3 regions of the Streptomyces sp. NPDC001822 genome follow, and region 2 is predicted to be linked to each of the others. Evidence: riboswitches for the same ligand, from Rfam matches in the RefSeq annotation. Region 2 holds a riboswitch; each other region holds the start of a gene.

Region 1 (9,703 bases), on a different contig from region 2:
CGCGGATCCGGTCGCGGAGGGCGGAGTTGACGGCCGCGTGCAGGGCCATCGAGGCGCCCGAGGACCAGCCGTGCAGGATGACGCTCTCGGCCCCGTAGCGCACGGCGTAGCGGATGGCGGCGTCGAGGTCGCGCCACTCGGATTCGCCGAGGTGCCCGAGGCCGTCGGGGGAGCGTGGGGCCCCGGGGTCGCCCCGGTAGGCGAGGTCGAGCACGGGCAGCTGCTGGGCGTGGAGGAAGCCCAGGACGTTCAGCGGGTGCTCCCGCGTGGTGCCGAGGCCGTGGACCGTGATGACCCAGGTGTCGCGGGCGCCGGGGACGAACCAGGCCGGCAGGGCGCCGAGCTCTCCGGGGACCTCGACCTCCTTGAAGGCGAGGCCGAGGGCGGCGAGCGGATCACCGCGGTGGATCTCGGGGGTGAGGCGGACCCGGGCGCCCGGTTTCAGGCTGCCGAGGTTCACACGTTCGAGCCGCCGTACGACGGTGTCCGCCGAGCCGTCGGCCGTCTGGCCGACGACCGGGCCCACGACCGCGTGGACGTCGCGTGCGGTCAGGCCGTAGACACCGGGACGCAGCGCCGCGAAGGACCGGGTCAGTGTCACCTGCCCGGCCGCCGTGGCGTGCACGGTCATCCGGCGGTCGGCGGGGAACGGACGCGGCTGCGACGGGGCCCCGAGGGCGGTGTCGCTCGCGTACCGGCCGGCGGCGACCGCTGCCGCGCCGACTCCGAGGATCGTGGTGGCGGCCGCTGCCGCTGCTGTTGCCGGGCGCACGGCTTCAGTCTCCCGGGCCTCGGGGAGTGCTGCCAGTGGGCGGCGTCCGTACGGTGCGCGGTCCGGGGTCAGCCCGGCTGGCCGTATCCCTCCAGGGCGGTGCGCACGTCGTCCAGCTGGGCGGGGGTGAGCAGGCTCGGGCGGCGGCCGGGCACGGAGCTCGCGGTGAGCCAGAGCCTGCACATCCATTCGAGCTGGGCGGTGCGGTCGTAGGCCTGGTCCAGGGTGTCCCCGTACGTCACGGTCCCGTGGTTGCGCAGCAGGCAGCCCGTACGGTCACGCAGGGCCTCCAGCATGTGACCGGCCAGTTCCGGCGTGCCGTAGCGCGCGTAGGGGGCCGTGCGGACCGGGCCGCCGAGCATGGCCGCGGCGTAGTGGACGAGCGGCACCTCGGTCACGAGCGTGGAGACCGCGGTCGCGTGCACGGCGTGGGTGTGGACGACGGCGGCCGCGGCGGTCTCGCGGTACACGGCGAGGTGCAGGGGGAGTTCGCTGGTCGGGACGAGGTCCCCGAGGACCTGGCGTCCCGCGAGGTCGACGCCGACCGCGTCCCCCGGTCCCAGCCGGTCGTAGGGCACTCCGCTGGGGGTGACCAGGACGATGTCGCCGACCCGCGCCGACACGTTGCCCGAGGTGCCGACGACCAGCCCCTCGGCCGCCGTCCTGCGCGCCGTCGCGACGACGCCGCCCCATGCCTGTCCGATCGCGTCCTGATGGCCGTCGTTCATGCGCAGATCCTAGGACCCGCGGGGTGCGCGTGACCGATGTCTCCTCTACGGGGCAAACCGGGCGTTACGGGATCATCCGAACCGGCCGGAGGCCGGGCGCCGCAACGGCGACGGCCGCTCGGCCCGCCTCGCACGCACACAAGCGGAACCGCCGCGCACGCTTGGGGTCACCACGCCGCCCTGCCCAGTTCACCTTCCGTTCACCAAGGTTGCTTACGTTCCACGTGCCAATGACGTCGAACGATTGCCTGGGTAAATGGAACACATCACGCTGCTGCTCGCGATTGTGATCGTGACAGCTCTCGTGTTCGATTTCACGAACGGTTTCCACGACACCGCCAACGCGATGGCCACGACCATCTCGACCGGCGCCCTCAAGCCCAAGACAGCGGTGGCCATGTCCGCCGTTCTCAACCTCGTCGGCGCGTTCCTCTCGGTGGAGGTCGCCAAGACGATCTCCGGCGGGATCGTCAGCGAGGACGGCCTCAGAACCGAGGTCATCTTCGCCGCGCTCGTCGGCGCCATCCTGTGGAATCTGCTGACCTGGCTGGTCGGCCTGCCCTCCAGTTCCTCCCACGCACTCTTCGGCGGCCTCATCGGCGCCGCGGTGACGTCGGCCGGCTGGTCCTCGATCAACGGCGGCACCGTCGTCACGAAGGTCCTGCTGCCCGCGGTCGCCGCGCCGCTCGTCGCCGGTATCGCCGCGCTGCTGGCGACGAAGCTGACGTACCGCCTCAACCGGAAGATCACCGACGAGGCACAGCTGAAGTCGACCGCCAAGGGATACCGGGCCGGGCAGATCGCCTCCGCCGGTCTGGTCTCGCTCGCCCACGGCACCAACGACGCGCAGAAGACCATGGGCATCATCACCCTGGCCCTGGTCACCGGCGGCGTCCTCGCCCCCGGTTCGAACCCCCCGGTCTGGGTCATCACCGCGGCCGGTATCGCCATCGCCCTGGGCACCTACCTCGGCGGCTGGCGCATCATCCGCACCATGGGCAGCGGACTCACCCAGCTCCGGCCGCCGCAGGGCTTCGCCGCCCAGACCAGCGCGGCCACGGTCATCCTGGCCTCCTCGCACCTCGGGTTCTCCCTCTCCACCACGCAGTCCGTCTCCGGTGCGGTCATGGGTGCGGGGCTCGGACGCAAGGGGGGTGTGGTCCGCTGGTCCACCGCCACCCGGATGTTCGTCGCCTGGGGCCTGACCCTGCCGGCCGCCGGTGTGGTCGGCGCGGGCGCCGAGCTGCTGACCAAGCAGGGCTCCTGGGGAGTCGCCGTGACGGCCGCCCTGCTGGTCGCGGGTTCCGGCGCGATCTGGATGCTCTCGCGGCGCAAGCCGGTCGACCACACCAACGTCAACGCGGCCGACGAGGCCGCCGAGGAGCCCGCCGGTGTCGTCACGACGGCCATCGCGGCCGTCACCCCGCCGCCCGCGGGTGTGCCCGTCCCGGAACTCAAGACCACCATCCCCGCCCCGGACACCCAGGCCGACCCGGCCCGGCCGGCCACGGTGTAAGGACGCATCCGCATGAAAATCGACTGGGCGGCTCTCGCCTCCGTCTTCGGGATCAGCCTCGTGGTCACCGTCGCGCTCGTCGGCCTCTTCACCCTCGGCATCACCGGCCTGGCCAAGCAGGTGCGGACGGGCCAGGGCGGCGGCGGTTCCCACGCCCTGGCGCGCACCGGCGCGTACGCCTGCTTCGCCGTGTGCGCGGCGGCGGTCGCGTACGGGATCTACCTGATCGTCGCCTGACCCCCTCGGGCACCCCTCCGGGCCGGACACACCGTGTGTGTGTCCGGCCCGGTGTGCGTCCGGCCACACTGAAGCCTCGCAGGTCAACAGCAGGTTGACGGGCCTTCACGGGGCGTGGTGGACTGCCGGAGCCATTTACGGCGGCAGAAGAGGAAGCCGGTGCGAATCCGGCGCGGTCCCGCCACTGTCACCGGGGAGCAGTCCTCCACACGGAAGTCACGGCCCGCCACCGCGGGCTGGAAGGCCGGAGGACCCGCGGATCCGGAAGCCAGGAGACTCTCGTCGCCGGTCACGTCGAACCAGGGCGCGGACCCTGAGTGAGGACATCTGCCATGCCCGGCCGCCGTGCGTCCCTGCCCGCACCACCCGTGACGACGTCCCTCCGAGGCGCGACGGACCTCTGATCCGTGCGAGCCGACCGCATCTTCGCGTACGGCGCCGCCGCGGGGCTGATCGGCGACCTGCTGCTCGGTGACCCCCGGCGCGGCCACCCGGTGGCCGCCTTCGGGCGGGCCGCCGCGGGCGCCGAGCACCGCCTGTGGCGCGACCACCGGGGCTGGGGGGCCCTGCACACGCTCGTCTGCGCGGGCGGTGCCACGGCCGCCGCCGGGCTGGCGGCCCGCGCCGTGCGGAACCGTCCCGCGGCCGCCGTGGCACTGACCGCCGCCGCCACCTGGTCCGTCGTCGGGGGCACGTCGCTGGGCCGTGAGGCCCGGGCCATCGGCGGAGCACTGGAGGCCGGGGACATCGAGCTCGCCCGGGAGCGGCTGCCGCATCTGTGCGGCCGCGACCCGCAGGCGCTCGACGGGCCGCAGATCGCCCGGGCGGTCGTCGAGTCCGTCGCCGAGAACACCTCCGACGCCGTCGTGGGGGCCCTGGTGTGGGGCGCGCTCGGCGGGGTGCCCGGACTGATCGGTTTCCGGGCCGTGAACACCCTCGACGCCATGGTGGGGCACAAGTCGCCCCGCTACCGGCGCTACGGCTGGGCGTCGGCCCGGCTCGACGACCTCGCGGGCTGGCCCGGGGCCCGGCTCACCGCCGCGCTCGCGGTGGCCGCCGGGGGCCGTCCGCGCGAGGCCGTCCGTGCCTGGCGCTCGGACGCGGGCAGGCACCCGAGCCCCAACGCGGGCCCGGTGGAGGCCGCGTTCGCGGGGGCGCTCGGCGTACGCCTGGGCGGAACCCTCGCCTACGGCGGGCGGGTCGAGCACCGGCCGGTGCTCAACGGGGAGGCCGGCCGCGAGGTGCGGGTCACCGACATCGAACGTGCGGTGCGGCTGTCGCGCCGGGTGAGTGTGCTGGCCCTCGGCGTGTGTGCGGCGGCGCGGGCGGCCATGGGACGGAGGGGCGTATGAGCGGCGGACTGCTGGTCGCGGGCACCACCTCGGACGCGGGCAAGAGCGTCGTCACGGCGGGGATCTGCCGGTGGCTGGTGCGCCGGGGGGTGAAGGTCGCACCGTTCAAGGCGCAGAACATGTCGCTGAACTCCTTCGTCACCCGGGAGGGTGCGGAGATCGGCCGCGCCCAGGCGATGCAGGCGCAGGCCGCCCGGGTGGAGCCGTCGGCCCTGATGAACCCGGTGCTGCTGAAGCCGGGCGGCGACCGCTCCAGCCAGGTGGTCCTGATGGGCAGGCCGGTCGGCGAGATGAGCGCCCGCGGCTACCACGGCGGTCGGCAGGAAGCCCTGCTGGGCACCGTCGTGGACTGCCTGGAGCAGCTGCGGAGCACCTACGACGCCGTGATCTGCGAGGGGGCGGGCAGCCCCGCCGAGATCAACCTGCGGCGCACGGACATCGTCAACATGGGCATCGCGCGGGCCGCGCGCTTCCCGGTGGTGGTGGTCGGGGACATCGACCGGGGAGGCGTGTTCGCCTCGTTCTTCGGTACGACGGCGCTCCTGAGCGCCGAGGACCAGTCGCTGGTCGCCGGTTACCTCGTGAACAAGTTCCGCGGTGACGTGTCGCTGCTGGAGCCCGGCCTCGACATGCTGCACGGGCTCACGGGGCGGCGGACCTTCGGCGTGCTGCCGTACGCCCACGGGCTGGGCATCGACGAGGAGGACGGCCTGCGGGTCTCGATGCGCGGCACCGTGCGCGAGTCGGTCGTGGCGCCGCCGCACGGCGAGGACGTGCTGCGGGTCGCGGTGTGCGCCGTACCGCTGATGTCGAACTTCACCGACGTGGACGCGCTGGCGGCCGAGCCCGGTGTGGTGGTGCGGTTCGTGGACCGCGCGGAGGAACTGGCCGACGCGGACCTCGTGATCGTGCCCGGCACTCGGGGCACCGTGAGGGCGCTGGCGTGGCTGCGCGAGCGCGGGCTGGCGGACGCCCTGAAGCGGCGGGCCGCCGAGGGGCGGCCCGTGCTGGGGATCTGCGGCGGTTTCCAGGTGCTGGGCGAGCGCATCGAGGACGACGTGGAGTCGCGGGCCGGTGTGGTGGACGGGCTGGGGCTGCTGCCGGTACGGGTCCGCTTCGGCCGGGAGAAGGTGCTGGACCGGCCGGCCGGGTCGGCACTGGGTGAGCCCGTCGAGGGGTACGAGATCCATCACGGGGTCGCCGACGTGCGCGGCGGCGAGCCGTTCCTGGACGGCTGCCGGGTGGGCGCGGTGTGGGGGACGCACTGGCACGGCTCGCTGGAGAGCGACGCCTTCAGACGCGCGTTCCTCGGCGAGGTCGCCCGGGCGGCCGGACGGCGGTTCACCGCGGCCCCGGACACGAGTTTCGCGGCGCTGCGGGAGGAACAGCTCGACCGGCTGGGGGATCTGATCGAGGAGCACGCGGACACGGACGCGTTGTGGCGGCTCATCGAGGAGGGGGCTCCGGCAGGACTGCCCTTCGTGCCGCCGGGCGCGCCCGCGCCGGTCGCCGCCCGCACTCCGGCGGCGGGGCCGCACTCCCCCGGGGACGCCCCGGCCCCGCCGCACGCCCGGACCGAAGTACATGTGACCGAGGAGGCCCTGTGAGTACGCCGTATCCCTTCACCGCCATCGTCGGGCAGGACGATCTACGGCTCGGTCTGCTGCTCAACGCCGTCAGTCCCGCCGTGGGCGGGGTGCTCGTCCGGGGGGAGAAGGGCACCGCGAAGTCGACCGCCGTGCGCGCGCTCGCCGCGCTCGTGCCGGAGGTCCCGGTGGTCGCCGGGTGCCGGTTCTCGTGCGACCCGGGAGCGCCCGATCCGGCGTGTCCGGACGGCCCGCACGGGGCGGGGACCGGCGTGTCGCGTCCCGCGCGGACCGTGGAGCTGCCGGTCGGCGCGTCGGAGGACCGGCTCGTCGGGGCGCTCGACATCGAACGGGCCCTCTCCGAGGGCGTGAAGGCGTTCGAGCCGGGACTCCTCGCCGACGCGCACCGCGGGATCCTGTACGTCGACGAGGTCAACCTCCTGCACGACCACCTGGTGGACCTGCTGCTCGACGCGGCGGCCATGGGCGCGTCGTACGTCGAACGCGAGGGCGTGTCCGTGCGGCACGCGGCGCGTTTCCTGCTGGTCGGGACGATGAACCCCGAGGAGGGCGAGCTCCGGCCGCAGTTGCTGGACCGCTTCGGGCTCACCGTCGAGGTGGCCGCGTCGCGCGAGACGGACGTGCGGGTCGAGGTCGTGCGCAGGCGGCTGGCGTACGACGACGACCCGGCGGGCTTCGCCGCGCGGTGGGCGGGTGAGGAGACCGCCCTGCGGGAGCGGATCGCCGCCGCGCGCGCCCTGCTCCCCCGGGTGGTGCTCGGGGACGGCGCGCTGCGCCAGATCGCGGCCACGTGCGCGGCGTTCGAGGTGGACGGGATGCGGGCGGACATCGTCATGGCCCGTACCGCCACCGCGCTGGCCGCGTGGGCCGGCCGCGAGGAGGTCGTGGCGGACGACGTGCGCCAGGCCGCGCTGCTGGCGCTCCCCCACCGGCGGCGCCGCAATCCCTTCGACGCGCCGGGCCTGGACGAGGACAAACTGGACGACACGCTCCGGGACGCGGACCCCGGCACGGACGGGCACGACGACGACCCGGACCCGGACGGACCCGGCGGCGGCGTGCCCCCGCAGGGCGGCGGCCCGGACGGCGGGGGTGCTGACGGCGGGGACGCCGACGGTGGCGGTTCCGACGCGACGGGCCCGGAGGAGGCGGACGGCGGAAGGGCGCCCGCGCCCGCCGGGGGTGGCGGGGAGCAGCGGCCGGTGCGGTCGGGCGAGCCGTTCCGCACGAAGATGCTGAGCGTTCCCGGGCTGGGCGAGGGCGCGGCCGGGCGGCGTTCCCGGGCGCGTACCGAGCACGGGCGCACCACCGGGTCGCGGCGGCCCGAGGGCGCCCTGACGAAGCTGCACCTGGCGGCCACCGTGCAGGCGGCCGCGCCGCACCAGCGGGCGCGGGGGCGGTCGGGGCGCGGGCTGATCGTGCGCCGGGACGATCTGCGGCAGGCGGCACGGGAGGGCCGGGAGGGCAATCTCGTGCTCTTCGTCGTGGACGCCTCCGGGTCGATGGCGGCCCGGCAGCGGATGGGCGCCGTGAAGGGCGCGGTGATGTCGCTGCTGCTGGACGCCTACCAGCGCCGGGACAAGGTCGGTCTGGTCACCTTCCGGGGCAGGGACGCCGAGGTGGCGCTGCCGCCGACCTCGTCGGTGGACGCGGCGGCAGCGCGGCTGGAGTCGCTGCCCACCGGCGGGCGCACCCCGCTGGCGGCCGGGCTGCTGAAGGCGCACGACGTGCTGCGGGTGGAGCGGCTGCGCGACCCGTCGCGGCGGCCGCTGCTCGTCGTGGTGACGGACGGCCGGGCGACCGGCGGCGTCGACCCGCTGGCACTGGCGGCGCGGGCCGGGCGGCTGCACGCCTCCGAGGGCACCGCGTCGGTCGTCGTGGACTGCGAGGCCGGGTTCGTGCGCCTCGGTCTCGCCGCACAGCTCGCCCGGGATCTGGGAGGCAGCGCGGTCACGCTCGACGAGCTGCGGGCCGACTCGATCGCCGGGCTGGTCAAGGACATCACTGCTGCCGGGAGGGCCGCGTAATGCCACAGGGACAGCCGGTATCGGTACCGGACGACGGACTGACGACTCGTCAGCGACGCAACCGTCCGCTGCTGTTCGTCCACACGGGCGTCGGCAAGGGGAAGTCGACCGCCGCCTTCGGGCTGGCGCTGCGGGCGTGGAACCAGGGCTGGCCGATCGGGGTGTTCCAGTTCGTGAAGTCGGCGAAGTGGAAGGTCGGCGAGGAGAACGCGCTGAAGGTGCTCGGAGCGAGCGGCGAGGGCGGCAGCGTCGACTGGCACAAGATGGGCGAGGGCTGGTCGTGGGTCCAGCGGGACAATCAGCTGGACAACGAGGAGAAGGCCCGCGAGGGCTGGGAGCAGGTCAAGCGCGACCTGGCCGCCGAGACGTACAAGCTCTACGTGCTCGACGAGTTCGCCTACCCGATGCACTGGGGCTGGATCGACACCGACGAGGTCGTCGAGGTGATGCGCGACCGCCCGGGGACGCAGCACGTGGTGATCACCGGGCGCAACGCCCCGCAGAAGCTGATCGACGCCGCCGACCTGGTGACCGACATGTCGAAGGTCAAGCACCCGATGGACGCCGGCCAGAAGGGCCAGAGAGGCATCGAGTGGTGAGTGTTCCTCGTCTGGTCATAGCCGCGCCCTCCTCGGGCAGCGGCAAGACCACGGTCGCCACGGGTCTGATGGCCGCCTTCGCGGAGCGCGGCCTCGCCGTGTCCCCGCACAAGGTGGGGCCCGACTACATCGATCCGGGCTACCACGCGCTGGCGACCGGCCGCCCGGGTCGCAACCTCGACGCCTACATGTGCGGACCGGATCTGATCGGCCCGCTGTTCGCCCATGGGGCGAGCGGCTGCGACCTGGCCGTGGTCGAAGGCGTGATGGGTCTGTACGACGGGGCGTCCGGGCAGGGCGAGCTGGCTTCGACCGCCCAGGTGTCCAAACTCCTGCGGGCTCCCGTCGTCCTGGTCGTCGACGCGTCCTCGCAGTCCCGCTCCGTCGCCGCCCTGGTCCACGGTTTCGCCTCCTGGGACCCGGAGGTGCGGATCGGCGGGGTGATCCTCAACAAGGTGGCGTCCGACCGTCACGAGGCGCTGCTGCGCGAGGCGCTCGACGAGTCGGGGCTGCCGGTGCTCGGAGTGCTGCGGCGGGCTCCACAGGTGGCGACGCCGTCCCGCCACCTGGGGCTCGTCCCGGTGGCCGAGCGCCGGACCGACGCGCTCGACGCCGTACGGGCCATGGGCGAGCGGGTGCGCGAGGGCTGCGACCTGGACGCCCTGATGGCGCTGGCCCGTACGGCGCCCGCCCTGCCGGGTGAGGCGTGGGAGCCGCAGGCGCACCCGGCGCCGCTCACCCGCCCGGTGGTGGCCGTCGCGGGCGGGGCGGCGTTCACGTTCGCCTACGCGGAGCACGCCGAGCTCCTGACGGCCGCGGGCGCGGAGGTCGTCGCCTTCGATCCGCTGCACGACGAGAAGCTGCC
Region 2 (9,703 bases):
GCGGACGCCGCACCGGCGGCTCGTGCTGGCCGGGGACCTCGTCCGCACCGGCCTGCCCGTCGCCCTGATGGAGCGTGCGGCGACATCGGGGTTCCTCGCCGCCAACGAGCTGCTCGCCGGGTGGGGCGTCCGCGGGCAGGTGCTGTGGACGGTGCCGCGCGCCGGGCGTTCCAGGGTGCTCGGCGCGCTGGCCTGCGCGGCCTCCCGGCGCTGAGACCCGGGCCGGCCGGGCGTTCAGCCGGGGAAGCGTCCGGAGCTCCGCAGCGACCAGCGGCGTTCGGCGTACGCCAGGTCGTCGCGCCAGAGCCGGGCCGCCGTGCGTCGCATCAGCGGGCGCAGGGCCGGGGCAGCGGCGCGCGCCACGGCGAAGCCCCGTCGTCCGGAGGCCGCGACGACGGCCTCGACCACGGCCGTCCTGGGCCGGGCGGTGCCGGGCGCCGTGAGGGGCGTCGCGTGGGTCTCCACCACCGAGCCCTCCCCTTCGCCGTCCGTGATGTGCATGACGACGGTGCGCGGTTCGGGCGCGGTGAAGACGGCCCGTACGGGGACGACCAGCCGCCCGGCCACCTTGAACGAGACGTCGACGGCGAATCCGTCGTCACCGCCGTCCTCGGGGGTGCGGACGACCTTCAGCCCGACGAAGGCGTACGGGTGGAACCACGAGCCGTGCCAGGGGTCGAGCCGGTTGGCGACCACGTCCTGGGGCTCGCAGCGGCCCACCGCGGTGAACACGGCGTCCACCGCGCTCCCGGCGCGGGGCCGCACCGGCACGACCGGCCGCTCCAGCGGTGGCTCGCCTCCCTCGGCGTCCAGCCTGACCCACACCAGCACCCCGTCGTCATGCACGGGAAACGGCTGCCACCCGGCGAACGCCCCGCCGTTCAGCGCCAGTCCGTGCCAGTGGCACAGGAGCGTCCCGCAGGTCACCCGGCTGTCGCGCAGCGGGGCCCCGAGGTGGGGGCACTCACCGGGACCGGCGCGCAGCGTGCCGTCCCCGGCCCGCCACAGGACGATCTCCCTGCCCGCGACCGTGCGGCCGTAGGGGCGGTCCCGGGCGGCCGTGTCCCGGGAGGAGCCGACGACGTACCAGTTGCCCGAGGGGCGTGCCGCGGCCCGGGCGAGCGCTTCGGCGATCAGCGCCGGCCTGGCCTCACGCCAGGTCGGGGCCTGCCGTTCCCACCGCGGGGAGCGTCGCAGGCGGAGCGGCGGGGTCCATGCGGGCCCGGTGCGGGGTCCGTTCATCCGGGAGCGCCCTCCTTCCCGGTGACCGGCACGGGCGCCGGCTGACGTGTCAGGACGCGTGCCCGCAGGATGCCGGCGAGTCCGGCCGCCGCGACGGCCGCCCGCCGCCGCCCGGGTACGGCGGCGCGCCGGTGCAGGACGGCGTAGCCGCTGTCGGCGATCGCGTCCAGGATTCCCCCGTACAGCGTGAACGCCGTACGGATGCAGGGCCGTACCCGTGGTTCCAGCATCGCGATGCCGGGCTCCGCCTCGCGGTACACGGTGCGGATCATGGCGTCGGCCTCGACGAGCGCCGCCCGGATGCGCGGGTCGTCGCGTCCCGTGCGACGGCTCCATCGCAGGAGTGCCTGGTCCACGCCGTGCGAGGCGAGCATGTCCTTCGGCAGGTAGACGCGGCCCCGGTCCAGGTCCTCCCCCACGTCCCGCAGGAAGTTCGTCAGCTGGAAGGCCTCACCGAGGGCGGCCGCGTGGGGCGCCGCCTCCGCCCGGTCCACGACCGTCCCGAGCACCGGCAGCATCTGCAGCCCGATCACCGCGGCCGAGCCGTGCATGTAGGCACGCAGGTCCGCGTACGTCGGGTAGTCCGTGACACTCAGATCGCTGCGCATGGACACGAGGAAGTCGGCGAAGAGCCCGTGGTCGATGGCGTAGCGCTCGGCGGTGTCCGCCACGGCCCTGACCACGGGTTCGTCGCCGCCCCCGGTGCGCAGTCCGTGGGCCAGATCCGCTTCCAGGAGCCTCAGGAGGCGGTCCCGCTCCTCGGGGGGCTCCTGGCGGTCCAGATCGTCGACGATGTCGTCGGCCCACCGGGCGAAGCCGTACAGGGCGTGCACGGCGCACCGGCGTTCCACCGGGAGGAGCCGGGTGGCCAGGAAGTACGTCCGTCCGTGCCGGGCGTTGAGCGCGCGGCACCGGCTGTACGCGGCTCGCAGGTCGGGGCCGGTGATCCCGGCGGCGTCCAGTTCACGTCGGTTCATCGGCGCTGCCCTTCTGTGACGGGTCCGCGGCGCGTGCCGGCCCCACCGCGGAGGCCTGTGACCCGGGCCGCGGCGAGCTTGCCGCTCACGAGGACGGTCGGTACGCCGACCCCGGGCGTCGTCCCGCAGCCGGCGAGCACGACGTTCTCGTGTCCGCGCACGAGGTTGCGGGGCCGGAAGGGGCCGGTCTGCGCGAAGGTGTGGGACACGGAGAAGGGTGTGCCCGCCGCGTGTCCCTGGGCCGTCCAGTCCACGGGGGTCACGAGCAGTTCCCTGTCCATGGACGCCTCGAAACCGTCGAGTCCCCGGCGCTCCAGTTCGGCCAGGAGGCTGTCGCGGTAGCGCGGTCCCAGTCCACGCCAGGTGCCCGCCGACGGGCCGGTCGTGGTGTTGGGGCAGGGCGCGAGGACGTAGTGGAGGTGCTTGCCCGCCGGGGCGAGGGACGGGTCGTGCGTGGTCGGCCGGGTGATGAGGAGGGACGGGTCGCTCATGAGCCGCCCGGCGCGGGTCAGTTCGTCGAAGGTGTTCTCCCAGGCGGCCCCGAAGGAGATGGTGTGGTGGGCCAGTTCGGGCCAGGTGCGGTCCGTGCCGGCGTGCAGGACCACCGCCGAGGGCGAGTGGCGCAGCCGCACCGGGCGGCGCGGTGCCCGGCCGAGGAGGCGGTGGACGACGGGCAGGTCGGGCGTCAGGACCACCGCGTCGCAGGTGATGCGTTCGCCCGATGCCAGGTGTACCGCTTTCACCCGGCCCGCCGAGCGTTCGAGCCGGGTGACCTCGGCGGACCAGTGGAAGTGCCCGCCGGCGTCGGCGGCCGCGTCCGCCATCGCCCGGGGGAGGGCGTGCATGCCGCCCTTCGGGAACCAGACGCCCGCGACGGTGTCCATGTATGCGATGACGGCGTACGCGGCGAGGGCGCGGGCGGGTGCCACTCCCGCGTACAGCGCCTGGAAGGAGAACACCCGGCGAAGGCGGGGGTCCGCGAGGAAGCGGCCGATCTGCGGATCCAGCCTGCCGAAGCCGCCCAGGGCGGCCAGCCGCGCCAGATCCGGATGCAGGAGCTGGAGGGGCGAGTCGAAGTTGGTGTCGATGAAGCGGCGCATCTGTACGCGGTAGAGGCGTTCGAGCCAGCCGCGCAGACGACGGTATCCGGCGGCCTCCGCGGGACCGGCGAACCTCCGCACCTCGGCCTCCATGGCCTCGCCGTCGGTGTGGACGTCCACCTGGCTGCCGTCGGCGAAGCGGGCCCGGTAGGCGGGATGCAGCGCGATGAGCTCGACCCGCCGGTGAAGGCTGTCCCCGACGGCGGCGAAGGCCTCGTCGGCGAGGTGCGGCATGGTCAGCACCGTCGGCCCGGTGTCGACGCGGTAGCCGCCGAGTTCGAGCCGTCCCGCGCGGCCGCCGGGACCGGCGTCGCGTTCGACGACGGTGACCCGGCGCCCCGCGCCGAGGAGGTGCAGTGCGGCGGCGAGTCCGGACAGGCCGGCGCCGACCACCACCACGTGGTCCGTGGGACCGGACAGGGCCCTCATGCGTCCTCCTCCGCGCTCATTTCACGGGCCTCGCGGATTTCACGGGCCTCGTGGGTCTCGCGGATCTCACCGGCTCCGTTGATCCCACGGGCGGGCGTGGCGCCGACGGCTCCGGCCACCAGTGACGCGAACTCGCACCGGGCGGGATCGTCGGCACCGGCGTCCGCGAAGTGACGCAGACCGGCTGCCGCCAACTGCGCGATCTCGTCCTCCACCTCCGCCCGCGCGCCCGTGCGTTCGAGGGCCGCACGCATCCGGTCGGCCCTGTCCGGCGACGCCGCGCCTTCCGGACCGAGCGCGTCCAGCGCTTCCTCGTCCCCCGACTCCGCCGCGCGGCGGAGGCCGACGGCGAGCAGGTAGGTGGGTTTGCGCCCCCGCAGGTCCTCGTCCGCGGGCTTGCCCGTCACGGCCGGGTCACCGAAGGCGCTCAGCAGGTCGTCGCGGAGCTGGAAGGCGACGCCCGCGCAGCGTCCGGCGGACCGCAGGGCGTCCATGGTGCGGGGGCCGGCGCCCGCGAGGGACGCGCCGAGGGCGAGCGGCCGCTCGACGGTGTAGAGCGCGCTCTTCAGCGTGGCGATGTTCAGTGCCTGGACCGGATCGCACGACCCGGTCGCCTGCGCCCGCATGTCGAGGTACTGCCCTGCCACCATCTCACCGCGCATCGCCCGCCACTCGCGGTGCAGCACACCGCCGTGGGGGGTGACCAGCGCCGTCTCGGTGAGCAGGTCGTCGGCCCACACCAGTGCCAGGTCACCGGCCAGCACGGCCGCGGTGGCCGAGAAGGACGCGGCGGAACCGCCCATGCGGGCCGCCCGGTGGACACGGGCGAAGTCCTCGTGCACGGCGGGTGCGCCTCTGCGTACCGGCGATCCGTCCATGACGTCGTCGTGCATGAGTGCGCAGCCCTGGAGCAGTTCCAGGGCTGCCGCGACCCGCAGCGGCGTCGCCGGGTCGCCGGTTCCCCCTGCGGCCAGCCATCCGCACCACACGAATGCCGTTCTCAGCCGCTTGCCGCCGTTGAGGACGAACCCTGCGACACGGGCCGCGACCTCCTCCGCGAACACCGCGTCCAGCAGCCCGGCCTCCCGGAGCCTGGCGGCCAGATGGTCCGCCAGGACGGTGCCGACGGCCCGGGTGGCCTCGCCTGCCGTGGACGAGGGCCCGCCGGAGCCGGTGCCTGCGGCGGTGCCGGTCGGCGTCGCCCGTGGACCGAGCATGGAGAGCCCCTTTCGCCCGGCACCCCCTTCCGCGTCCACCGGCGCTTCCGGCCGCGGGAATCCCGGTCAGGCCTATGCCTGCCCTGCGGACGGCACGGTCGGTGCGGAGTTCACCCGGATGCCGGGTGAGAGCGGGGCGGGGGCCGTTCGACGCACCGTGCCGGGGCGTCGCGGGAAGGTCCCGATCCGTCCGTCCGGCCGCGGGCTCAGTGCCGCGGGACGGCGCGCACCGGGTGTTTGCTCATGATGGAGACGCGGTTGAAGGCGTTAATGGTGAGGGCGACCCAGATCACGGCCGATATCGCCTCGTCGGAAAGCGTCTCCCGGGCGAAGGCGTAGGCGTCCTCCTGCAGGGTCGCGTCGGCCGGCTCGGTGGTCGCCTCCGCCAGGGCGAGGGCGGCCCGCTCCTGCGCGCTGAAGACCTCGGTGTCGCGCCACGCGGCCAGCACCCCCAGGCGCTGCGTCGTCTCGCCCACGCGCAGGGCGGCCCTGGTGTGGACGTCCAGGCAGAAGGCACAGCCGTTGATCTGGGACACCCTGAGGTTGACCAGCTCGACCAGCACACGGTCCAGTCCCGCCTCCGCGGCGACGGTGCGCACGGCCTCGGCCGTCGCGGTGAGGGCGTGGTACGCCTCGGGACTCTGCTTGTCGATGTAGACCCGCCCGGCCGCGCGGGCCGCCTCCGTACCGTTCACTCCGGACTCCTCACCGGGACGCGATCCGTCCCTCGCACCGGCCGAACGCCCGTATGGGCCACGGCTTAGGATCAAGCATGATTGTTGAACATGTAATTATCCTGGGTGCACCGGGGGTCCCCCGATGAGCGGCACCGGCACGGATCGCGTCGTACCGGGGGCGGACACCCGTGGCGGGGAACCGGCACCCGCCGCCCGCGTGGAGGTGCTCCCGGCCCGCGACGTCCCCCTGGGCGGCCCTCGGGCGATGACGGTGCGGCGCACGCTGCCCCAGAGGGCCCGCACACTCATCGGTGCCTGGTGCTTCATCGACCACTTCGGCCCGGACGACGTCGCCGAGACGGGCGGGATGGACGTGGCGCCCCACCCGCACATCGGCCTGCAGACGGTGAGCTGGCTGTTCAGCGGGGAGATCGAGCACCGCGACAGCCTGGGCAGCCACGCCCTCGTGCGCCCCGGCGAACTGAACCTCATGACCGGCGGCCGCGGGATCAGTCACACCGAGGTCTCCACCCCGGACACCACCTCCCTGCACGGCGTGCAGCTCTGGGTCGCCCTCCCCGACGAACACCGGCACACCGGCCGGGACTTCCGCAGTCACGCTCCCAGCCCCGTCCGGCTCGACGGGGCCGTCGTCCGGGTGTTCCTCGGGTCCCTCGCCGGGGCCACCTCGCCCGTCCCGTCCTTCACGCCGCTGCTCGGCGCGGAGATCGTCCTGCGGCCGCGGGCGAGCACGACGCTGGCCGTGGACCCCGGCTTCGAGCACGGCCTGCTGGTCGACCAGGGAGACATCGGGGTGGCGGGGACGGTGCTGCGCCCCGCCGAACTCGGGTACCTGGCCCCGGGGGCCACCACGGTGACCCTCACCAACGAGACGGACACCGCGGCCAGGGCCGTGCTCCTGGGCGGCACCCCCTTCGGGGAGGACATCGTCATGTGGTGGAACTTCGTCGGCCGCAGCCATGAGGACATCGCCGAGGCGCGCCTCGACTGGGAGGCCGCCTCCGACCGGTTCGGCCGTGTCGACGGCTACCCGGGTGCCCGTATCCCCGCCCCCGCGCTCCCGAACGCCACCCTCGCGCCGCGTGGCAACCCGACGCACCCGAAAGGCACCCGATGAACCAGCCCGCCACCACTCCGGCCGTCCGGCGCGTCGACGCACGGCACCGCTACGAGATCCACGTCGACGGCGTCCGAGCCGGTCTCACCGCCTACCGCGACCGCGACGGTCGGCGCGTCTTCTTCCACACCGAGATCGACGACGCCTTCGCCGGTCAGGGACTGGCCTCCGTCCTCGTGCGGGAGGCGCTGAGCGACGTACGGACCTCGGGCATGCGGATCGTGCCGGTCTGCCCGTACGTGGCGAAGTTCCTCGAGAAGCACGGGGAGTTCGCCGACATCACCGACCCGGTCACGCCCGAGGTCCTGCGGTGGCTGGAGACCGCGCGGGCGCGCTGACGGCCGGCGCGCCCGGTCCTCGCCGTACGGCGAGGACCGGTGGCGCCGCGGGTGCACGGCTCGCGACGGCGGCGTGCGGGGCGCGGCCTCCCGATGCCCCCGCCGCATCCCTCCCTCCCTACCCGTCCGAATCGCGGAAAGGATGCGCGGCGCGCCCGGAGCGGCCCGTAGGGTGGAAGGTGCAGCTGGTTCGCCCCGTCCGCCAGGCGGGAGCGTCGCAAGAGGGAACCCGGTGGGAATCCGGGACTGCCCCGCAGCGGTGAGCGGGAACGACCGCCGTCATTCGCACTGGGCCCGGGAGGGCCTGGGAAGCGACGGCCACTAGGTGTCCTCATTCCACGAGGGCGTGCCCGCGAGTCCGAAGACCTGCCACTGCCCGCGCACGGACGAACCGCGCGCGGACATCCCGGTGACCTCGTGGGCGGGTCGGCGTACACATCAGGCGGTTCACCGCGCCGACGCGCGCGGTCGTCCTGTCCGGTGCGTCACCCCTTCGCGCTCTCGTCCCGTCTCCGGGATCTCAGGGATTCATCTCGCGAAGGAGATCTCCGTGACCATCCAGTCCACCGCCGCGGCGGCGCGGTCGACCGTGCACGGCTACCCCCGGCAGGGGCAGCACCGGGAACTGAAGAAGGCGGTCGAGGGCTACTGGAAGGGCGGCGTCACCGCCGACGCCCTGCACGCCACCGCGGCCGGACTCCGGCGCGCCAACTGGCTGCGGCTCGCCGGGGCCGGCATCGACGAGGTCCCGACCGGTGACTTCTCCCTCTACGACCACGTGCTCGACACCAGCGTCATGGTCGGAGCGGTCCCCGACCGTCACCGCGAGGCGGTCGCCGCCGACCCCCTCGACGGGTACTTCGCGATGGCGCGCGGCACCCAGGACGTCGCACCGCTGGAGATGACCAAGTGGTTCGACACCAACTACCACTACCTGGTGCCGGAGCTGGGTCCCGGCACCGTCTTCGCCGCGGACTCCTCCCGGCAGGTCGCCGAACTCACGGAGGCCCTCGCCCTGGGCCTGACCGCGCGGCCCGTGCTCGTCGGACCGGTCACCTATCTGCTCCTCGCCAAACCGGCCCCCGGGGTGGCGGAGGACTTCGACCCGCTCACGCTCCTGGACCGTCTGCTGCCGGTGTACGCCGAAGTCCTCGCCGACCTGCGGGCCGCCGGGGCCGAGTGGGTGCAGCTCGACGAACCCGCCCTCGTCCAGGACCGCACCCGGGCCGAACTCGGCGCGTGCGAGAGCGCCTACCGTGACCTCGGCTCGCTCACCGACCGGCCGAAGCTGCTCGTCGCGTCCTACTTCGGCCGTCTCGGCGAGGCCCTGCCGCTGCTGGCCGAGGCACCGGTGGAAGGTCTCGCCCTCGACTTCACGGAGACCGCCGCCCGGCAGGTGGACGACCTGGCCGCCGTCGGCGGCCTGCCCGGGAAGCGTCTGGTCGCGGGGGTCGTGAACGGCCGCAACATCTGGATCAACGACCTGGAGAGGTCCCTGTCGACGCTCGGCACCCTGCTCGGGCTGGCGGGCCGGGTCGACGTGGCGTCCTCGTGCTCGCTGCTGCACGTCCCGCTCGACTCCGCCGCCGAGCGTGAGCTCGATCCGCAGGTGCTGAGCTGGCTGGCCTTCGCCCGGCAGAAGACCGAGGAGGTCGTGACCCTCGCCGCGGGGCTGGCCCGGGGCACCGGCGCCGTCGCGGCCGCACTGGCGGCCAACCGCGCGGGCCTCGCCTCCCGCCGCACCTCCCCCGTCACCCGCGATCCGGCCGTGCGGGCCCGCACGGCCGCGGTGACCGCGGCGGACACCCGGCGCACCCTGCCGTACGAGGAACGGGCCGCGTCGCAGCACGCCCGGCTCGGCCTGCCCCTGCTGCCGACGACCACCGTCGGTTCGTTCCCCCAGACCGGCGAACTGCGGGCGGCACGGGCCGGTCTGCGGGCCGGGCGCATCGACGCGGCCGCCTACGAGGCGCGCATCAGGGCCGAGATCCAGGAAGTGATCACGTATCAGGAGAAGGCCGGGCTGGACGTGCTGGTGCACGGCGAGCCCGAACGCAACGACATGGTGCAGTACTTCGCCGAGCGGCTGACGGGATACCTCGCCACCCGGCACGGCTGGGTGCAGTCCTATGGCACCCGCTACGTCCGCCCCCCGGTCCTGGCCGGCGACATCTCCCGCCCCGAGCCGATGACCGTGGACTGGACGACGTACGCCCAGTCGCTCACCGACCGTCCGGTCAAGGGCATGCTCACCGGCCCGGTCACCATGCTGGCCTGGTCCTTCGTGCGCGACGACCAGCCGCTCGGGGACACCGCCCGCCAGGTCGCGCTCGCCCTGCGCGACGAGGTCCGTGATCTGGAGGCGGCGGGCACGCCGGTCATCCAGGTGGACGAGCCCGCACTGCGGGAGACGCTGCCCCTGCGCCGTGCGGACCGGCCCGCCTACCTGGGCTGGGCCACCGAGGCGTTCCGGCTGACGACCGGTGGAGTGCGCCCGGAGACGCAGGTCCACACGCACATGTGCTATGCGGAGTTCGGTGACATCATCCAGGCCATCGACGATCTCGACGCCGACGTCATCAGCC
Region 3 (9,703 bases), on a different contig from region 2:
GGTCACCGCCGCCGGGCCGTCCTACCCCGTCTTCGACGAGATCGAGCTCTGGGCGCCCTCGCCCGTCCCCACCTGGGTGGTGCTGCTGGAAGCCGCCACCGAGGCGGACCGGGACGCGCTGGAGCAGCTGGCCTCGGACGCCGGCTTCGCCGCCGAGGACTGGTCGTCCTCCGTGCGGCTGCTCTGCCGTGCCTGTTCCGAGAGCCGGATGGAGAGTGACGAGGGCGACGGCGAGCACCTCGATCCGCATGACCACAGTGAGCCGGGGCATCCGGGCCCGCTGGGGCACCGGACCGCCGGTGACCTGTGGGTTCCGGAGCGTGAGTGCGGGATAGCGGCGCCCGCCGCGCTGGTGCGCGGACTGCTGGACGGCTGGGTGGCGGACAGCCCGGACAGCCGTGAGTGGCGTGATCTGGAGGAAGTCTGCTGAGCAGTGCCCGTAGGCTGTACGCGCACCGATCGCGGTGCGGTACTCACGGGTTTCAGGCTTGCAGGAAGGCTTACGGCGGACATGTCGCAGCAGGAGACGGACCAGCGGACCGGTGTGGACGACGAGGGATTCCTCGTGGACACAGAGGACTGCGAGGCGCGTGAGGCGGCGTACCGCGAGCGCGGCACGTCCCGTCCGATCACGGTCGTGGGCAACCCGGTTCTGCACAAGGAGTGCAAGGACGTCACGGAGTTCGACGACGAGCTCGCGCGGCTGATCGACGACATGTTCGCGAGCCAGCGGACCGCCCAGGGCGTGGGCCTGGCCGCCAACCAGATCGGAGTGGACCGCAAGGTCTTCGTCTACGACTGCATGGACGACGACAACGTCCGGCACGTCGGCGTGATCTGCAACCCGGTCCTGGAGGACCTGGCTCCCGAGCAGCGCAACCTCGACGACTCCAACGAGGGCTGCCTCTCGGTGCCGACGGCCTACGCGGCGCTCGCGCGTCCCGACTACGCGGTGGTGCGCGGTCAGGACGCCCAGGGCAACGCGATCAAGGTGCGCGGCAGCGGGTACTTCGCGCGCTGCCTCCAGCACGAGACGGACCACCTCAACGGCTACCTCTACATCGACCGGCTCTCGAAGCGGGACCGCAAAGACGCGCTGAAGCAGATGGCGGAGGGCGAACCCCGCTACGAGGTCGTCCCCAACGACTGATCCCGGCCATTGTGGCGAAGGGGCCCCGCCGCCGGCGGGGCCCCTTCGGCGCGCCGTGGGCCGTGGCGCGTCAGCGCACGGATTTCCTTCGACCGGCCTTCCGCCGGGCGTGGTTGACGCGCGTCGACCCGTCCGACAGGCTCACCGGTACGCTCACCCGTCCACCTCATCGCGCAGGGAGACCCCGATGCTCAGACGTACCGCACATCTCCTGCTCGGCCTTGTCATGACCATGGCTTTCGCTGTAGGCGGGGCCGTCGTCACCGCGGGCACCGCGCAGGCCGACGGCTGTTACACCTGGACCCGCACCCTGTCGCCGGGCGCCACCGGCAACGACGTCACCCAGCTCCAGATCAGGGTGTCCGGCTACCCGGGATACAACGCCGTGCTGGCCGTCGACGGTTCGTACGGTCCGGCCACCACCGCCGCCGTCAAGCGCTTCCAGTCCGCCTACGGCCTCGCCGCGGACGGGATCGCGGGCCCGGCCACGCAGTCCAAGCTCTACGCGCTGCAGGACGACGACTGCACGCCGATCCACTTCACCTACCCCGAGCTCAACACCTGCAACAGCACCTGGGCCGGCGGGGCCGTGGCGGCCGGCACGGCCAAGGCGAACGCCCTGAGCAGCATGTGGAAGCTGGAGGCGCTGCGGCACGCGCTCGGCGACCAGTCCATCCGGGTCACCAGCGGCTTCCGCTCCACCTCCTGCAACGCGGCGGTCGGCGGAGCGACGAACAGCCGCCACCTCTACGGCGACGCGGTCGACCTGGGATCGGGGCCGCACTCGCTGTGCACCATCGCGAAGCAGGCCCGCAACCACGGCTTCAACGGGATCCTCGGTCCGGGCTACGCCGGCCACAGCGACCACATCCACGTGAACCAGGGGCCCAGCCACTTCTGGTCCGCCTCCGGCTGCGGCATCTGACGGCGCGCTCCGGGGGCCGCCGGTCAGGCCGCCTCGGTCAGACCGCCCGGCCCCCGGAACGTGCGGCGGTAGGCGTTCGGCGTCGTGCCCAGCGAGCGCACGAACTGGTGGCGCAGGGCGGCCGCGTTCCCGAAACCCGTGTGTCCCGCGATCGTGTCCATCGTCTCGTCCGACGTCTCCAGCAGGTGCTGCGCCAGCAGCACGCGCTGCCTGAGCAGCCAGCGGTACGGAGTGGTGCCCGTCTCCTGCTGGAAGCGCCGCGCGAAGGTCCGGGGCGACATGTGCGTCTGTGCCGCCAGCTGCTCCACGGTCATCTCCTGGTCGAGATGGCGCTCCATCCAGGCGAGCGTCTCGCCGACCGTGTCGCACCGGGTCCGGGGCAACGGCCGCTTGATGTACTGCGCCTGGCCGCCGTCCCGGTGCGGGGGGACCACCATGCGCCGGGCGATGGCGTTCGCCACGGCGGGACCGTGCGCCTGGCGGACCAGGTGCAGGGCGGCGTCGATCCCCGCGGCGGTGCCCGCCGACGTGATGACCGCGCCGTCGTCGACGTACAGCACGTCCGGCTCGACGCGTGCCTCCGGGAAGCGCCGGGCCAGTTCGTCGGCGTGGCGCCAGTGGGTGGTGCACCGGCGGCCGTTCAACAGCCCGGCGGCACCGAGGACGTACGCGCCGGAGCAGACGCTCAGCACCCGCGCGCCGCGCGCGACGGCCCGGCGCAGGGCGTCGAGGACCTCCTCCGGATACTCCCGCGCCGTGAAGTGGCTGCCCGCGGGCACGGCGACGAGGTCGGCCTCCTCCAGCCGCTCCAGCCCGTGGGGTGTGCTGATGGTGAATCCGGCGTGGGTCCGCAGGACCGGGCCCTCCGCGGAGACGACCGCGAAGTCGGTCACCGGCAGGCCCTCGTCCGAGCGGTCGAGCCCGAACACCTCGCACAGGACGCCGAGTTCGAAGGGGTGGACCTCGTCGAGCAGCAGGACGGCCACATTCTTCAGCATGGCGTCATTGTGTCAGTAATTCGTGGGTGCATGACAGTCCTGCCACTGCCCCAATCTCGTCGCGGGCACGACAGTGGAGCCATGAACACATTCCTGAGCTTCCTGGTCACCGCGGCCCTCGTCGCCCTCGTCCTGCTGCCCGCCCTCGCCGGCCTCGCGCGGGAGCGGCGGATCGACGCCGAACTGCGGGAGGCGGATCTGCGGCGGCGGACGGCACCCCCGCAAAGGCGAGGCGCCGCACGGCCGGTCACGGCCACGCGGCGCCCCCACCTCAGGTCGTGGGCCAGGGTCTAGAAGTCGTCGTCGAAGCCGACGGACCCCTCCACCGCCACCTGGTAGGCGGACGGCCTGCGCTCGAAGAAGTTCGTCAGCTCCTGCACACCCTGCAGCTCCATGAAGGAGAACGGGTTCTCCGAACCGTAGAGCGGCGGGAAGCCGAGCCGGGTGAGCCGCTGGTCGGCGACGCACTCCAGGTACTGGCGCATCGAATCGGTGTTCATGCCGGGCAGGCCCTCGCCGCACAGGTCACGGCCGAACTGCAGCTCCGCGTCCACCGCTTCCCGCAGCATGTCGGTGACCTGCTGCTGGAGCTCGTCGTCGAAGAGGTCCGGCTCCTCCTTGCGGACGGTGTCCACGACCTCGAAGGCGAAGTTCATGTGCATCGTCTCGTCACGGAACACCCAGTTGGTGCCCGTGGCGAGACCGTGCAGCAGACCGCGCGAGCGGAACCAGTAGACGTACGCGAAGGCGCCGTAGAAGAACAGCCCCTCGATGCACGCGGCGAAGCAGATCAGGTTCAGCAGGAAGCGGCGGCGGTCCGCCTTCGTCTCCAGCCGATCGATCTTCTCGACCGAGTCCATCCACCGGAAGCAGAACTGCGCCTTCTCGCGGATCGAGGGGATCTCCTCGACCGCGTCGAACGCCGCCGCACGGTCCTCGGGATCGGGCAGGTAGGTGTCGAGCAGCGTCAGATAGAACTGGACGTGCACGGCCTCCTCGAACAGCTGGCGCGACAGGTAGAGGCGCGCCTCGGGCGAGTTGATGTGCTTGTACAGCGTCAGCACGAGGTTGTTCGAGACGATCGAGTCACCCGTCGCGAAGAACGCCACCAGCCGGCCGATCATGTGCTGCTCGCCGGGCGAGAGCTTGGCGAGGTCGGCGACGTCGGAGTGGAGGTCCACCTCCTCGACCGTCCAGGTGTTCTTGATCGCGTCCCGGTAGCGCTCGTAGAAGTCCGGGTAGCGCATGGGGCGCAGGGTCAGCTCGAAGCCCGGGTCGAGGAGGTTCTTGCTCTCGGACGTGGTCATTACTGGCAGGCCTCGCAGGACTCGGGGTTTTCGAGGGAGCAGGCGATCGCGTCCGCGTCGGGAGACGACGCCTGCTGTACGGGAATGGGGGCGGCGGCCGCGGCCTGCCCGGACGCCGCGCGCGCGATCCGGGTCGCCGGGCGCGAGCGCAGGTAGTACGTCGTCTTCAGCCCCTGCTTCCAGGCGTACGCGTACATCGAGGAGAGCTTGCCGATCGTCGGCGTCTCCAGGAACAGGTTGAGCGACTGGCTCTGGTCGAGGAACGGCGTACGGGCCGCCGCCATGTCGATCAGGCCGCGCTGCGGGATCTCCCACGCCGTGCGGTACAGCGCCCGGACGTCCTCGGGGATCCACGCGAAGCCCTGCACGGAACCGCTCGCCTCGCGCAGCGCCTCACGGGTCCGGGCGTCCCACACGCCGAGCCGCTTCAGCTCGTCCACCAGGTAGCCGTTGACCTGGAGGAACTCACCGCTGAGCGTCTCGCGCTTGAAGAGGTTCGAGACCTGCGGCTCGATGCACTCGTACACGCCCGCGATCGAGGCGATCGTCGCCGTCGGCGCGATGGCCAGCAGCAGCGAGTTGCGCATCCCGGTCTTCGCGACCCGGGCGCGCAGCGCGTCCCAGCGCTCCGGCCAGCTGAGCTCGGTGTCGTAGTGGTCGGGGTGCAGCACACCCCGCGCGGCGCGCGTCTCGGACCAGGCGGGCAGCGGACCCGACCGCTCGGCCAGGTCGCAGGACGCCTCGTACGCGGCCAGCATGATCCGCTCGGAGATCTTCGTGGACAGGGCGCGGGCCTCGGGGGAGTCGAAGGGCAGCCGCAGCCGGAAGAAGACGTCCTGGAGGCCCATCGCGCCGAGGCCCACCGGCCGCCAGCGGGCGTTGGACCGGCCGGCCTGCTCGGTCGGGTAGAAGTTGATGTCGACGACCCGGTCCAGGAACGTCACGGCGGTGCGCACGGTGGCGTCCAGCCGCTCCCAGTCGATGCCGCCGTCGGCCACGAACGCGCCCAGGTTGACCGAACCCAGGTTGCAGACGGCCGTCTCGCCGTCGTCGGTGACCTCCAGGATCTCGGTGCAGAGGTTCGAGGAGTGCACGACCCGGCCCGGCTCGGCGGTCTGGTTGGCCGTGCGGTTGGACGCGTCCTTGAAGGTCATCCAGCCCTGACCGGTCTGCGCGAGGGTGCGCATCATGCGGCCGTACAGCTCACGCGCGGGCATCGACTTGCGGGCCAGGCCCTTGGCCTCGGCCGCGCGGTAGGCCGCGTCGAACTCGTCGCCCCACAGGTCGACCAGCTCGGGCACGTCCGCCGGGGAGAACAGCGACCACTCGGTGTCGGCGTCGACGCGGCGCATGAACTCGTCCGGGATCCAGTGCGCGAGGTTGAGGTTGTGCGTACGCCGCTGGTCCTCGCCGGTGTTGTCGCGCAGCTCCAGGAACTCCTCGATGTCGGCGTGCCAGGTCTCCAGGTAGACGGCGGCGGCGCCCTTGCGCCGGCCGCCCTGGTTGACCGCGGCGACCGAGGCGTCCAGGGTCTTGAGGAACGGCACGATGCCGTTGGAGTGGCCGTTCGTGCCGCGGATCAGCGAACCCCGGGCGCGGACACGGGAGTACGAGAGGCCGATGCCGCCCGCGTGCTTCGAGAGGCGGGCCACCTGGTGATAGCGGTCGTAGATCGAGTCGAGCTCGTCCAGCGGCGAGTCCAGCAGATAGCAGGAGGACATCTGCGGGTGCCGGGTGCCGGAGTTGAAGAGGGTCGGCGAGGACGGCAGGTAGTCGAGGCGGCTCATCAGGCCGTACAGGGCGGCCACCTCGTCCAGGGCACGCTGCGAGGTGTCCTCGGCGAGCCCGGCGGCCACGCGCAGCATGAAGTGCTGCGGGGTCTCGATGACCTGCCGGGTGAGCGGGTGGCGCAGCAGATAGCGGCTGTGCAGCGTGCGCAGGCCGAAGTAGCCGAAGCGGTCGTCCGCCCCGTCGGCGAGCGAGCGCTCCACCAGCGCGTCCAGGGCGGCCGCGTGCAGCGTGACGAACTCGGCCGTACGGTCGGCGATCAGGCCCTCGCGGTGCCCCACGGCGACCGACGAGGAGAAGGAGACCGCCCCCTCGCCCGCCGCCTCCTCCGCGATCGCGAGGGTGAGCAGCCGGGCGGCGAGCCGGGAGTAGGCCGGGTCCTCCGAGATCAGGCCCGCGGCGGCCTCGGTGGCCAGCGAGCGCAGCTCGGCCTCGTCCGCCCGCGCGCTCCGGCCGCGCAGCGCGGCGGCCGCGACCCGTCCGGGGTCGGTGTCGGGCAGATCGGCGGTCAGACCGGTCAGGGTCCGCAACAGTGCGGTCCCGGGCGCGTCGGTCGTGAGGCTCTCGGATTCCGCGGCTGAAACCGGGTCTGCGGGCGCGATGGTCACTGGGGCTATCCCTCGCTCGGCTCGGGGCCTGCGGGAGCGGGGCAGCCGGGCACGGTCGCACCCGGGGAGGGAGCACGGCGCGCACGGCGTCCACCGGCCCTCCGCGGGACCCGGACGTCTCGGCGTCCGGTTCGGTCGAGCCGGACGCACCGTCGGCAGGTCCTCGGACTCCGCGGTGCGCGAATGCACACCGATCACACCGTTGCGGGACAGTTCCGGATTCACACCGGATTCCCCTGCGGCGACAGCGAGGTCGAGCATACATGTGGGGGCTGCCGATTGAGGCAGCCCCCACATGTAGTGTCGTGATGGGTCAAAAGGCCAGACGGAACGTCAGCAGGGTGAACCCGGGGAGAGGGCTCCAGTCGCGTTCCGGGGTCCGCGCGAAGCCGAGGCGCCGGTAGACGCGGTGGGCGGACTCCATGGCCGGCTGGGTCGACAGGACCACCCCGGAGAGCCTCTCGGTGGCGCGTGCCCGCTCGACGCAGGCCCGGACGAGCGCCTCGCCGGCACCACGTCCCCGCGCTTCACGGGAGACGGCCAGCATCCGGAGTTCGGCCTCGTCCTCTGCGGCGATGTCGGTCCACGGGCTGCCCGGGGTGACATAGGTGACACCTCCCAGCACGCCGCCGTCGGAGCCCACCGCCGCCAGCACGAGCGCCTCCGCGGCGCGCCGTCCGACGGCGCGGAGCTGTTCGGCGTACTGATCGGCCGCGGCGAAGTCCAGCAGCCCGTCGTCGAGGTAGGCCCGGGTGGTGATCTCGCCCAGGGCCTCGTGCTCGGCGGCGCGGACCGGCCTGATCGAAACGTCCATGCGCGGAGTCTGCCGCAGACACCCGTCCCGCGCACGTACTCCCGTGAGGTCTTCGCCGGAGCGAGCACCCCGCACACGCGTCGGTCCCGGCGGGGCGGACCCGCCGGGACCGACGACGTCACGGGCTACAGGCGTTCCAGGGGCTCGGGCTCGCCTCCCGGCGCACCCACCGTGGCCGGCGGGAGCGTGACCTTGACGCCGGGCTCGCCGACGTCCGCGGTGTAGTCGGACGGCGAGGTCTCGTCGATACCCGCCGGGGCCTTCAGCGCGTTCAGGACGAAGGTCAGCACGACGACGACGAGGACGTTCAGCACGAACGCGGTGAGACCGATGTAGCCGATCTCGCCGATGCCGGGGATCTCCTTCGAGGAGCCGCCGAAGTGCTTCTGGGTCGGGCTGGCGACACCGTACGCGGCCACCGTGCCGTAGATCATGCCGACGGCCCAGCCGGCGATCAGGGCCCAGCGGTGGAACCACCGGGTGAACAGGCCGCCCACCAGCGCCGGCATGGTCTGGAGGATCCAGATCCCGCCGAGCAGCTGGAAGTTGATCGCGACCGTCTTGTCCATGGTGAGGACGAAGGCGAGCGCGCCCACCTTGACCAGCAGCGAGACCAGCTTGGAGACCTTGGTCTCCTGCGCCGGGGTCGCGTCCGGCTTGATGAAGTCCTTGTAGATGTTCCTGGTGAAGAGGTTCGCCGCGGCGATCGACATGATCGCGGCTGGCACCAGGGCGCCGATCCCGATCGCGGCGAAGGCCACACCCGCGAACCAGTCGGGGAACATGTTCTCGAACAGCTGGGGGATCGCCAGCTGACCGTTGTCGACCTTGATCCCGGCCGCGATCGCCATGAAGCCGAGCAGCGCGAGCAGGCCCAGCATCAGGGAGTACAGCGGCAGGATCGTGGTGTTGCGCCGGATCACCTCACGGCTGCGGCTGGAGAGCGTCGCCGTGATCGAGTGCGGGTACATGAAGAGCGCGAGCGCGGAGCCCAGTGCCAGCGTCGCGTAGCCCCACTGGCCCATCTCCCCGGGCACGAGCGCGCCCCTCGGTTTGCCCGTCGCCTCGTTGGTCTGGGCGAACGCCTCGCCGGCCTTCGCGAAGATGTCGTCGAAGCCGCCGAGTTTGATCGGGATGTAGATGATGGCCACCGCGATGACCAGGTAGATCAGGCCGTCCTTGACGAACGCGATGAGCGCGGGGGCCCGCAGTCCCGAGGAGTACGTGTACGCGGCGAGGACCGCGAACGCGATGAGCAGCGGCAGGTCCTTGACGAACCAGTGGGTGTTCTCGCCGCCGCCGACGCCCATGACGTCCAGCACGGCCTGGATGCCGACCAGCTGGAGCGCGATGTACGGCATGGTGGCGAGGATGCCCGTGAGGGCGACGGCCAGTGAGAGGCCCTTCGAGCCGAAGCGGCCGCGGACGAAGTCCGAGGTGGTGACGTAGCCGTGCTTGTGCGACACCGACCACAGGCGGGGCAGGAAGGTGAAGATCAGCGGGTAGACGAGGATCGTGTACGGGACGGCGAAGAAGCCCGCCGCACCGGCCGCGTAGATCGCCGCGGGGACCGCGACGAAGGTGTACGCGGTGTACAGGTCGCCGCCGAGCAGGAACCAGGTGACCCAGGTGCCGAACGACCGGCCGCCCAGACCCCATTCGTCGAGGCTCGCCTCGTTCTCGGCCTTGCGCCAGCGCGCGGCCATGAATCCGATGACCGTGACGGCCAGGAAGAAGAAGATGAACACGGCGAGTGCGACGCCGTTCACGCCGTCCTTCATGCGGAAGCACCTCCCTTGCGGGCGCGCTGGTCACGCTGCCACAGCTTGTAGGCGACCATGGTGAGCGAGGTCGAGATGAGCACCCAGAGCATCTGGTACCAGTAGAAGAAGGGGATACCGATGAAGGTCGGGTCCACCTTGGCGTACGAGCCCACCCAGAGCATCGCCACGAACGGTGCGATCAGGCACAGCGCGATGACCACCCTCGCGGGTGTCACTGTTGGTGGTTTCGCCTCGGTTTTTTCTGACATCGGCAACTCCGTCCCCTCGCTGATCACCTGGTGTAATGCGCAGGAAATCTAGGCGAGGGTTCCGCCCAGCGTCACCCCCCG

What was found. A riboswitch is a leader RNA that binds a small molecule or an ion and turns the genes downstream of it on or off. The one in region 2 is predicted to bind cobalamin.
Region 1: another riboswitch for cobalamin. It lies ahead of ACFYY2_RS21495 (cobalamin biosynthesis protein); the one in region 2 lies ahead of metE (5-methyltetrahydropteroyltriglutamate--homocysteine S-methyltransferase).
Region 3: another riboswitch for cobalamin. It lies ahead of ACFYY2_RS18225 (ribonucleoside-diphosphate reductase subunit alpha); the one in region 2 lies ahead of metE (5-methyltetrahydropteroyltriglutamate--homocysteine S-methyltransferase).

Annotation. Positions count from the first base shown of each region.
Region 1 is NZ_JBIATW010000009.1:52,684-62,386, forward strand. Features, by position in the region: gene ACFYY2_RS21475 (alpha/beta hydrolase) at 1-772, opposite strand, end outside; gene ACFYY2_RS21480 (class II aldolase/adducin family protein) at 841-1,500, opposite strand; gene ACFYY2_RS21485 (anion permease) at 1,757-3,016, shown strand; gene ACFYY2_RS21490 (hypothetical protein) at 3,029-3,253, shown strand; cobalamin riboswitch at 3,358-3,553, shown strand; gene ACFYY2_RS21495 (cobalamin biosynthesis protein) at 3,661-4,605, shown strand; gene ACFYY2_RS21500 (cobyric acid synthase) at 4,602-6,212, shown strand; gene ACFYY2_RS21505 (putative cobaltochelatase) at 6,209-8,239, shown strand; gene cobO (cob(I)yrinic acid a,c-diamide adenosyltransferase) at 8,239-8,838, shown strand; gene ACFYY2_RS21515 (cobyrinate a,c-diamide synthase) at 8,832-9,703, shown strand, end outside.
Region 2 is NZ_JBIATW010000001.1:404,978-414,680, reverse strand. Features, by position in the region: gene ACFYY2_RS01895 (FAD-dependent oxidoreductase) at 1-214, shown strand, start outside; gene ACFYY2_RS01890 (DUF5914 domain-containing protein) at 235-1,242, opposite strand; gene ACFYY2_RS01885 (phytoene/squalene synthase family protein) at 1,239-2,219, opposite strand; gene crtI (phytoene desaturase family protein) at 2,216-3,748, opposite strand; gene ACFYY2_RS01875 (polyprenyl synthetase family protein) at 3,745-4,965, opposite strand; gene ACFYY2_RS01870 (carboxymuconolactone decarboxylase family protein) at 5,172-5,660, opposite strand; gene ACFYY2_RS01865 (pirin family protein) at 5,785-6,780, shown strand; gene ACFYY2_RS01860 (GNAT family N-acetyltransferase) at 6,777-7,118, shown strand; cobalamin riboswitch at 7,338-7,486, shown strand; gene metE (5-methyltetrahydropteroyltriglutamate--homocysteine S-methyltransferase) at 7,669-9,703, shown strand, end outside.
Region 3 is NZ_JBIATW010000007.1:105,089-114,791, forward strand. Features, by position in the region: gene ACFYY2_RS18195 (tetratricopeptide repeat protein) at 1-430, shown strand, start outside; gene def (peptide deformylase) at 512-1,150, shown strand; gene ACFYY2_RS18205 (D-Ala-D-Ala carboxypeptidase family metallohydrolase) at 1,338-2,075, shown strand; gene ACFYY2_RS18210 (GlxA family transcriptional regulator) at 2,099-3,073, opposite strand; gene ACFYY2_RS18215 (hypothetical protein) at 3,155-3,367, shown strand; gene ACFYY2_RS18220 (ribonucleotide-diphosphate reductase subunit beta) at 3,364-4,380, opposite strand; gene ACFYY2_RS18225 (ribonucleoside-diphosphate reductase subunit alpha) at 4,380-6,776, opposite strand; cobalamin riboswitch at 6,913-7,054, opposite strand; gene ACFYY2_RS18230 (GNAT family N-acetyltransferase) at 7,090-7,590, opposite strand; gene mctP (monocarboxylate uptake permease MctP) at 7,716-9,371, opposite strand; gene ACFYY2_RS18240 (DUF3311 domain-containing protein) at 9,368-9,622, opposite strand.